One region of the Saccharopolyspora sp. NPDC000995 genome, then DNA from elsewhere that is predicted to be linked to it. Evidence: riboswitches for the same ligand, from Rfam matches in the RefSeq annotation. Region 1 holds a riboswitch; the other holds the start of a gene.
The links. Region 1 has a riboswitch for glycine ahead of gcvT (glycine cleavage system aminomethyltransferase GcvT). Riboswitches for the same ligand answer to the same signal wherever they lie in the genome.
Positions count from the first base shown of each region.

Region 2: linked by a shared signal. The riboswitch ahead of gcvH (glycine cleavage system protein GcvH) and the one ahead of gcvT (glycine cleavage system aminomethyltransferase GcvT) in region 1 are both predicted to bind glycine.

Region 1 covers NZ_JBSFLZ010000009.1:75,183-78,583, forward strand. The annotation lists gene glyA (serine hydroxymethyltransferase) at 1-673, opposite strand, end outside; gene gcvT (glycine cleavage system aminomethyltransferase GcvT) at 699-1,802, opposite strand; glycine riboswitch at 1,918-2,019, opposite strand; glycine riboswitch at 2,020-2,127, opposite strand; gene ACWDKQ_RS05505 (acyl-CoA dehydrogenase family protein) at 2,411-3,401, shown strand, end outside.
Region 2 covers NZ_JBSFLZ010000061.1:2,232-5,632, forward strand. The annotation lists gene ACWDKQ_RS20165 (L-serine ammonia-lyase) at 1-1,306, opposite strand, end outside; gene gcvH (glycine cleavage system protein GcvH) at 1,334-1,705, opposite strand; glycine riboswitch at 1,756-1,854, opposite strand; glycine riboswitch at 1,855-1,959, opposite strand; gene ACWDKQ_RS20175 (PucR family transcriptional regulator) at 2,073-3,401, shown strand, end outside.

The DNA of each region.
Region 1 (3,401 bases):
GCGCGTGCGGCACCGGGTTCGGGTGCAGCCCGGCGGCCACCAGACCGGCGAAGTGCGCCATGTCGACCATCAGGTAGGCGCCGACCTCGTCGGCGATCTCCCGGAACCGCTTGAAGTCCAGCTGCCGAGGGTACGCCGACCAGCCGGCGATGATCAGCTGCGGCTTGTTCTCCCGCGCCAGCCGGGCGACCTCGTCCATGTCCACGCGGTGGTCATCCGCGCGCACGTGGTAGGGCACCACGTTGTAGAGCTTGCCGGAGAAGTTGATCCGCATGCCGTGCGTGAGGTGACCGCCGTGGGCCAGGTCCAGGCCCATGATCGTGTCGCCGGGCTTGAGCAACGCGAACATCGCCGCCGCGTTGGCCTGCGCCCCGGAGTGCGGCTGCACGTTGGCGAAGGAGGCCCCAAACAGCTCCTTGACGCGGTCGATGGCCAGCTGCTCGACGACGTCGACGTGCTCGCAACCACCATAGTAGCGGCGCCCCGGGTAGCCCTCGGCGTACTTGTTGGTCAGCACCGAGCCCTGCGCCTCCAGGACCGCCTGCGGTGCGAAGTTCTCCGAGGCGATCATCTCCAGCGTGGTCTGCTGGCGGTTGAGCTCGGCGCCGACCGCCGCTGCCACCTCGGGGTCCACCGCGGCCAGCTGGTCGTTAAACAGGTCCGGTGTCGACATTGTGTTGCCTCCTGGTTCGATCTCGTCAGGCATTGCGGCGGTAGAACGGCAGCTCGACGACCTGCACCGCGACGTTTTTGCCGCGGATGTCGACCTGCAGTTGGGTGCCGGGTTCGCTGTGCGCGCGGTCGACGTAGGCCATGCCGATCGGGTGGCCGAGGGTCGGCGACGGGGCACCGCTGGTCACGACGCCGATCTCGGCACCGTCGGCGTCCAGCACGCGGTAGCCGTGCCGGGGCGCCCGGCGTTGGTCGGTCCTCAGCCCGACCAGCGTGCGCTCGGTGGGCTTCTCCGCAGCGGCGGCCAGCGCGTCCTTGCCGACGAAGTCGCCGGGCTTGTCCAGCTTGACCACCCGGTCGAGGTTGGCGTGGAAGGGCGTGAGGTCGGTGGACAGCTCGTTGCCGTACAGCGGCATGCCCGCCTCCAGCCGCAGCGTGTCGCGGCAGGACAACCCGGCGGGCTGCAGGCCGTGCTGCGCGCCGGACTCGGTCAGCGCCTGCCAGACGGCCTCGGCGTCGCCGGGCGCGGTGAACAGCTCGAAGCCGTCCTCGCCGGTGTAGCCGGTTCGCGCCAGCAGCACGTCCTTGCCGGCGACCTGGCTGCGGTAGCCCGCGTAGTACTTGACCTCGGCGAGGTCGGTGTCGGTCAGCGGGGCGAGGATGGCGACCGCGTTCGGGCCCTGCACGGCGATCAGCGCGTAGTCGTCGGAGACGTCCTGGTGCTCGGCGTCGAAGCCGTCGAGTCGCTCGGTCAGTTCGGCGGAGACCACGGCGGCGTTCGCCGCGTTGGCCACCACCAGGAACTCCTGCTCGTCGAGCCGGTAGACGATCAGGTCGTCCAGCACGCCGCCGGTGGCGTTGCAGATCATCGTGTAGCGAGCGCGACCGGGCTTGATCGCGGAGGCGTTGGCGACCAGCGCGTAGTCCAGCGCCTCGGCGGCCTGCGGGCCGCTGATCCGGATCTCACCCATGTGGGTCAGGTCGAACAGGCCGGCGTTGTTGCGCACCGCGTTGTGCTCGGCGGTGTCGCCGGAGTAGCGCAGCGGCATCCGCCAACCGGCGAACTCGGTGAACGTCGCCCCGAGGGCTTCGTGCACTCGGTGCAAGGGCGTCTGTCGTGGCGACGACATGGTGAGACTCCTCCTGGTGGGCGCCGGTCGGCAGTCGAGGGCCGGTCAGCTCACTGCACCCAACCTTATCGGGGGCACCTCGACCCCGGCCTGCGCGGGCTTGCGCTGGTCGGGCGGTCTCCCCGGAGTCATTGGCCTGAGAGTTTCGCCACCCCGCGAGGGGCAGCTTGCACCGTGGGCGAGAAGCGCGTTGCTCCTGCTTTTCTCCGTGTTCGCCTGGTGTCGTGCGGTGCCGGTGCCTGAGAGTTTGCTGGGGAGTAATTGCTCCTTCGGCGCTCCGCTCTCCGAGGTAGCTCGGGGTTGGAGTCTCTCCCGCACGACGTCATCGGCGCGGTATTCGGTTGTGCGAACGCCGACGCTACGAACCGAACGTGACCGGAGTCAACCGGGGGGCGCAGTGATCTCATTCGGCAAGCTCGCGGTGCTGCTTCTCCAGGCCGGCGTCGTCCGGGAAGCCGCGGCTGGAGGACCCATCGCCGAGCCGGAGCACCGAGGTACTTCGCGAGGCGTTCGATCATCGGTCGCGTAGCGCTCACGTCGTCGGGGCGGTCTTAGGCTGCCATAAGGGACGACGTTAGTTAGGTGGTTGCACCGAAAGGAATTCGGCGATGGTCGACTTCTCGCTGTCCGACACAGAGCGTGACATCCGCGACTGGGTGCGCAACTTCGTCCAGCGCGAGCTGGTGCCGCTGGAGCCCGAGGTGCTGCGGCGTGAGCGGGGCGGGGAACGTGGCCTGACCAAGGACGAGCAGCGGGAACTGCAGGACAAGGCGAAGCAGGCCGGGTTCTGGGGCGTGCAGACGCCCGAGGAGTACGGCGGCATGGGCCTGTCGGCCGTGATGACGGCGCTCATCGAGGTTGAGCTCGGTCGCACGTTCGTGCCGTTTCGCTTCGGCGGCTACGCGGACAACATCCTGTACTACGCCAACGACGAGCAGAAGGAGCGCTACCTGCTCCCGACGATCGAGGGCACCCGCAAGTCGTGCTTCGCGATCACCGAGCCGGACGCTGGCTCCGACGCCAAGAACCTGCGCACCACCGCCGTCAAGGACGGCGACGAGTGGGTGATCAACGGCGAGAAGACGTTCATCACCGGCGGCATCGACGCCGACTTCGTGATGGTCTTCGCCGTCACGGACAAGGAGAAGGGCGCCAACGGCGGGGTCACCTGCTTCCTGGCCGACCGGGCCGCGGGCTGGAAGTCCGAGCCGATCGCCATCATGGGCCCGTGGGAGCGGCAGCCCGCCGCGCTGGTGTTCGACAACGTGCGCGTTCCGGAGCGCAACGTGCTCGGTGAGGTCGGCCACGGCTTCAAGCTCGCCATGCAGTGGATCGGCCGCGGCCGCTACCTGCTGCCCGCCCGCGCCCTCGGAGCCTGCGAACGGCTCGTCGAGATGGGCATGGAGTACGCCAAGACCCGCGAGACGTTCGGCAAGCCGATCGCCGAGCGCCAGGCCATCCAGTGGATGATCGCCGACTCCGCCGTGGAGATCGAGGCGCTGCGCTGGCTGGTGCTGCAGGCGGCCTGGCAGGTGGACCAGGGCATGGACTCCCGGCATGCGCAGTCGGTGGCCAAGCTTTTCGGCGCCACCCGCGCCA
Region 2 (3,401 bases), on a different contig from region 1:
ACTTGACCTTCATGTCGCGGCCGGTCTCCCGCATCGTCTTGATCACCTTGTCCAGCGAAACGAAATGGCTACCGTCGCCGCGCAACGCCATCCGCGCAGCCGTGATCGCCTTCACCGACGCGACCGCGTTGCGCTCGATGCATGGAATCTGCACCAACCCACCAATCGGGTCGCAGGTCAACCCGAGGTTGTGCTCCATCGCGATCTCCGCTGCGTTCTCCACCTGTCTCGGCGTTCCACCCAGCACCTCAGCGAGCCCGGCAGCAGCCATCGAACACGCGGAACCCACCTCGCCCTGACAACCGACCTCCGCACCCGAAATCGACGCGTTCTCCTTGAACAACACGCCGACCGCACCCGCCGCCAACAGGAACCGCACGACACCAGCATCATCCGCGCCAGGCACGAAGCGCGTGTAGTAATGCAGGACCGCAGGAACGATCCCGGCCGCACCGTTGGTCGGTGCGGTCACCACCCGCCCACCAGCCGCGTTCTCCTCATTCACCGCCAGCGCGAACAGCGTGACCCACTCCAGCGGATCGTCGCGCTCGGTCAATGAAGCCGCCAGCTCCGCCGCCCGACGACGGACCTTCAGCCCACCGGGCAGCTCACCGGAGTTGCGGCAGCCGTTGTGAACGCATTCACGCATGACCTGCCAGATGCCGTGCAACTCCTTGTGCACGGCATCCTCGCCACGCCACGACAACTCGTTCGCCAGCATCACACCGCTGATCGGCAGCCCCGACTGCTCGGTCCGCGCGAGCAGTTCTACACCCGTGCGGAACGGGTACCGCACCGCGGTCTCGTCCGGTTTGATCCGATCAGTGCCGGTAGCGTCTTCGTCAACGACGAAGCCACCGCCCACCGAGTAGAACACCGCGCTGTCCAGCTCGGCATCATCGGCACCGAACGCGGCGAAGCGCATCCCGTTGGGGTGCAACGGCAACGACTTGCGCCGGTGCATGACCAAGTCACGGTCTACGGTGAACCGGATCTCCTGCACCCCGTCCAAACGCAACCGCCCGGACTCCCGGATCTCGCTGACCCGGCCTTCCACCGCCGCCGGATCAACAGTCTCCGGACTGTGCCCCTCCAAACCGAGCAGCACAGCCTTCGGACTACCGTGCCCATGCCCGGTCGCACCCAACGACCCGAACAACTCCGCCTTGATCCGCTCGACCAGCGGCAACCGCCCCGCGCTGTGCAACCGCTGCACGAACAACCGCGCCGCACGCATCGGACCAACCGTGTGCGAACTGGACGGCCCAATACCCACCGAAAACAGGTCGAAGACGCTGATCGCCATTGACCGCCTCCTACCTCGCCTGGCCCACTACTGCGCGATCAACTCGGCGTACTGCTCAGCGGTGAGCAGCGAACCGGTGCTGGTCGGGCGCACATCGAGCAGCCATCCGTCGCCGAATGGCTCCGCGTTGAGCAGCGCCGGGGCGTCCACGACGGACTCGTTGAGCGCCACGACCTCGCCGGTCACCGGCGCGAACAGGTCGCTGACGGACTTCGTGGACTCCAGCTCCCCGCAGGCCTGGCCCGCTTCGATCTTGTCGCCCACCTCGGGAAGCTGCACGTAGACGATGTCGCCGAGCGCGTCCGCGGCGTGCTGGGTGATGCCGATGCGGACTACTTCGTCGCGGTCCTCGATCCACTCGTGCTCTTCGGAGTAAAGCAGGTGCGCAGGCAGGGACATGTTGGGAGGCTCCAAGGCTGTCAGGGGGCACTCGTGCCCGTGGTGGCTGGGCCTCCCCCTCTGTTGCGGAACCTGAGAGCTTCGCCGCAGGTCATCGCGGCTTGCACCGTGGGTGGAGCGTCGATGCGACGCACGCTTTCCAGAGTTGCCTCGCCCGAACGGTCATGGGTGCCTGAGAGTTTGTGGGGAGTCTTGCTCCTTCGGCGCCCTGGGAGCTCGGCGTGAGCTCGCAGGGTCTCTCCCGCACGGGGTCGACGGCCGGTATGCGATTGTCGGTGTGCTCAGCAACGATAAACGGGCCAGCTCTGGTGTCAATGCCCTCCCCCACCACGCCCGGAGGCTGCCCTAGGCATTCAGGAGGCCAGTGATGCTGGAGATCCGGGCACTGGTCGAGCGCGTCGGCCCTACACTGCTGCGCACCGTGGTCGCCCCGGAACCGAGAGTGTGCGTCGGGGACGTCGTCATCGCCGAACCCGATCAGCCGCCGACGGCGGCGGGCGGCGATCTCGTGCTGGGCGTGGGCATCTCGGACAGCGAGCACGCGGTGGCGCTGACGAGGAATTGCGGCGCGAAGGGTGCAGCAGCGGTGCTGCTCAAACCACCGATTTCGGCGGACGACGCGGTGGCCGCGGCAGCCCGGGCCGCGGGGGTGGCGCTGGTCGAGGTCCGGCCTGGAACGGCGTGGGCGCAGTTGGTGTGGCTGATCCGTGCCGCGCTGGCCGGGACCGAAATCGAGGAGGCCGACGCACCCAGCACCGGGGTCGGGGACCTGTTCCGGCTCGCCGACGCGGTGGCGGACGTGGTGGACGCGCCAGTCACCATCGAGGACGCGCGCTCCCAGGTCCTGGCCTACTCCGCCCGGCAGGACCTCACCGACCCGGCGCGGGTCTCGACGATCATGGGCCGGAGGCAGCCCGACGACGTGCTCGCCAAGTTCCGTGCCCGCGGCACGTTCCGCCAGCTCAGCAAGGGCAGTTCGGCGATCTTCGTACCCGCCCAGCAGGACGGCACCCTGCCCCGGCTGGTGGTGCCGATCCGGATGGGCGGCGAACTGCTCGGCTCGATGTGGGCCGTGGTCCCCGGCGAGGTCTCCGAAGAGCGCTCCACCGCGTTCGCCGACACCGCACCTCTGGTTGCACTGCAACTGCTGCGGTGGCGTGCGGTGGCGGACGGGGCACGCCGCCGATCCGCCGAACAGGTGCGGCTGCTACTGGAGGGCGGCGAAGGCTGGCGGGCGGCAGCGAACGAACTGGCGGTGCCCGCCGAAGCGCACCGAGTCGTCGCCATCGAAATGCCCCCGTCCGCCAGCCCCGCGGAGGGGCACCGGTTGGCGATGTGGGAGTGGATCACGCGCGGGATCGGGCGGCGCCCGCTGGTCACCGAGATCGGCACCATGCTCTACGCACTGGTGCCCGACCGGGGGCGCGCGGGCGGCTGGCCGGATCTGCGGGCAGCGCTCACGTCCCACGACGTTTCGCCGCGCCCGCTGATCGCGGCGGGCACCGCGGTGGCGGTCGCCGAGCTTTCCCAGTCGCGGTCGCAAGCCGAGGAACTGATCAGCCTGCTGCGCGCCGGCCAACTACAGCAGCGGGTGGCGGTGTACGAGGAGAACTGGCATCTGCTGGTGCTCAGCCGGATGGCCGGTGCGGCGACCGACGCCGGTATCGGTGCCCTCGGCCCGCTACCGGTGCTGCGC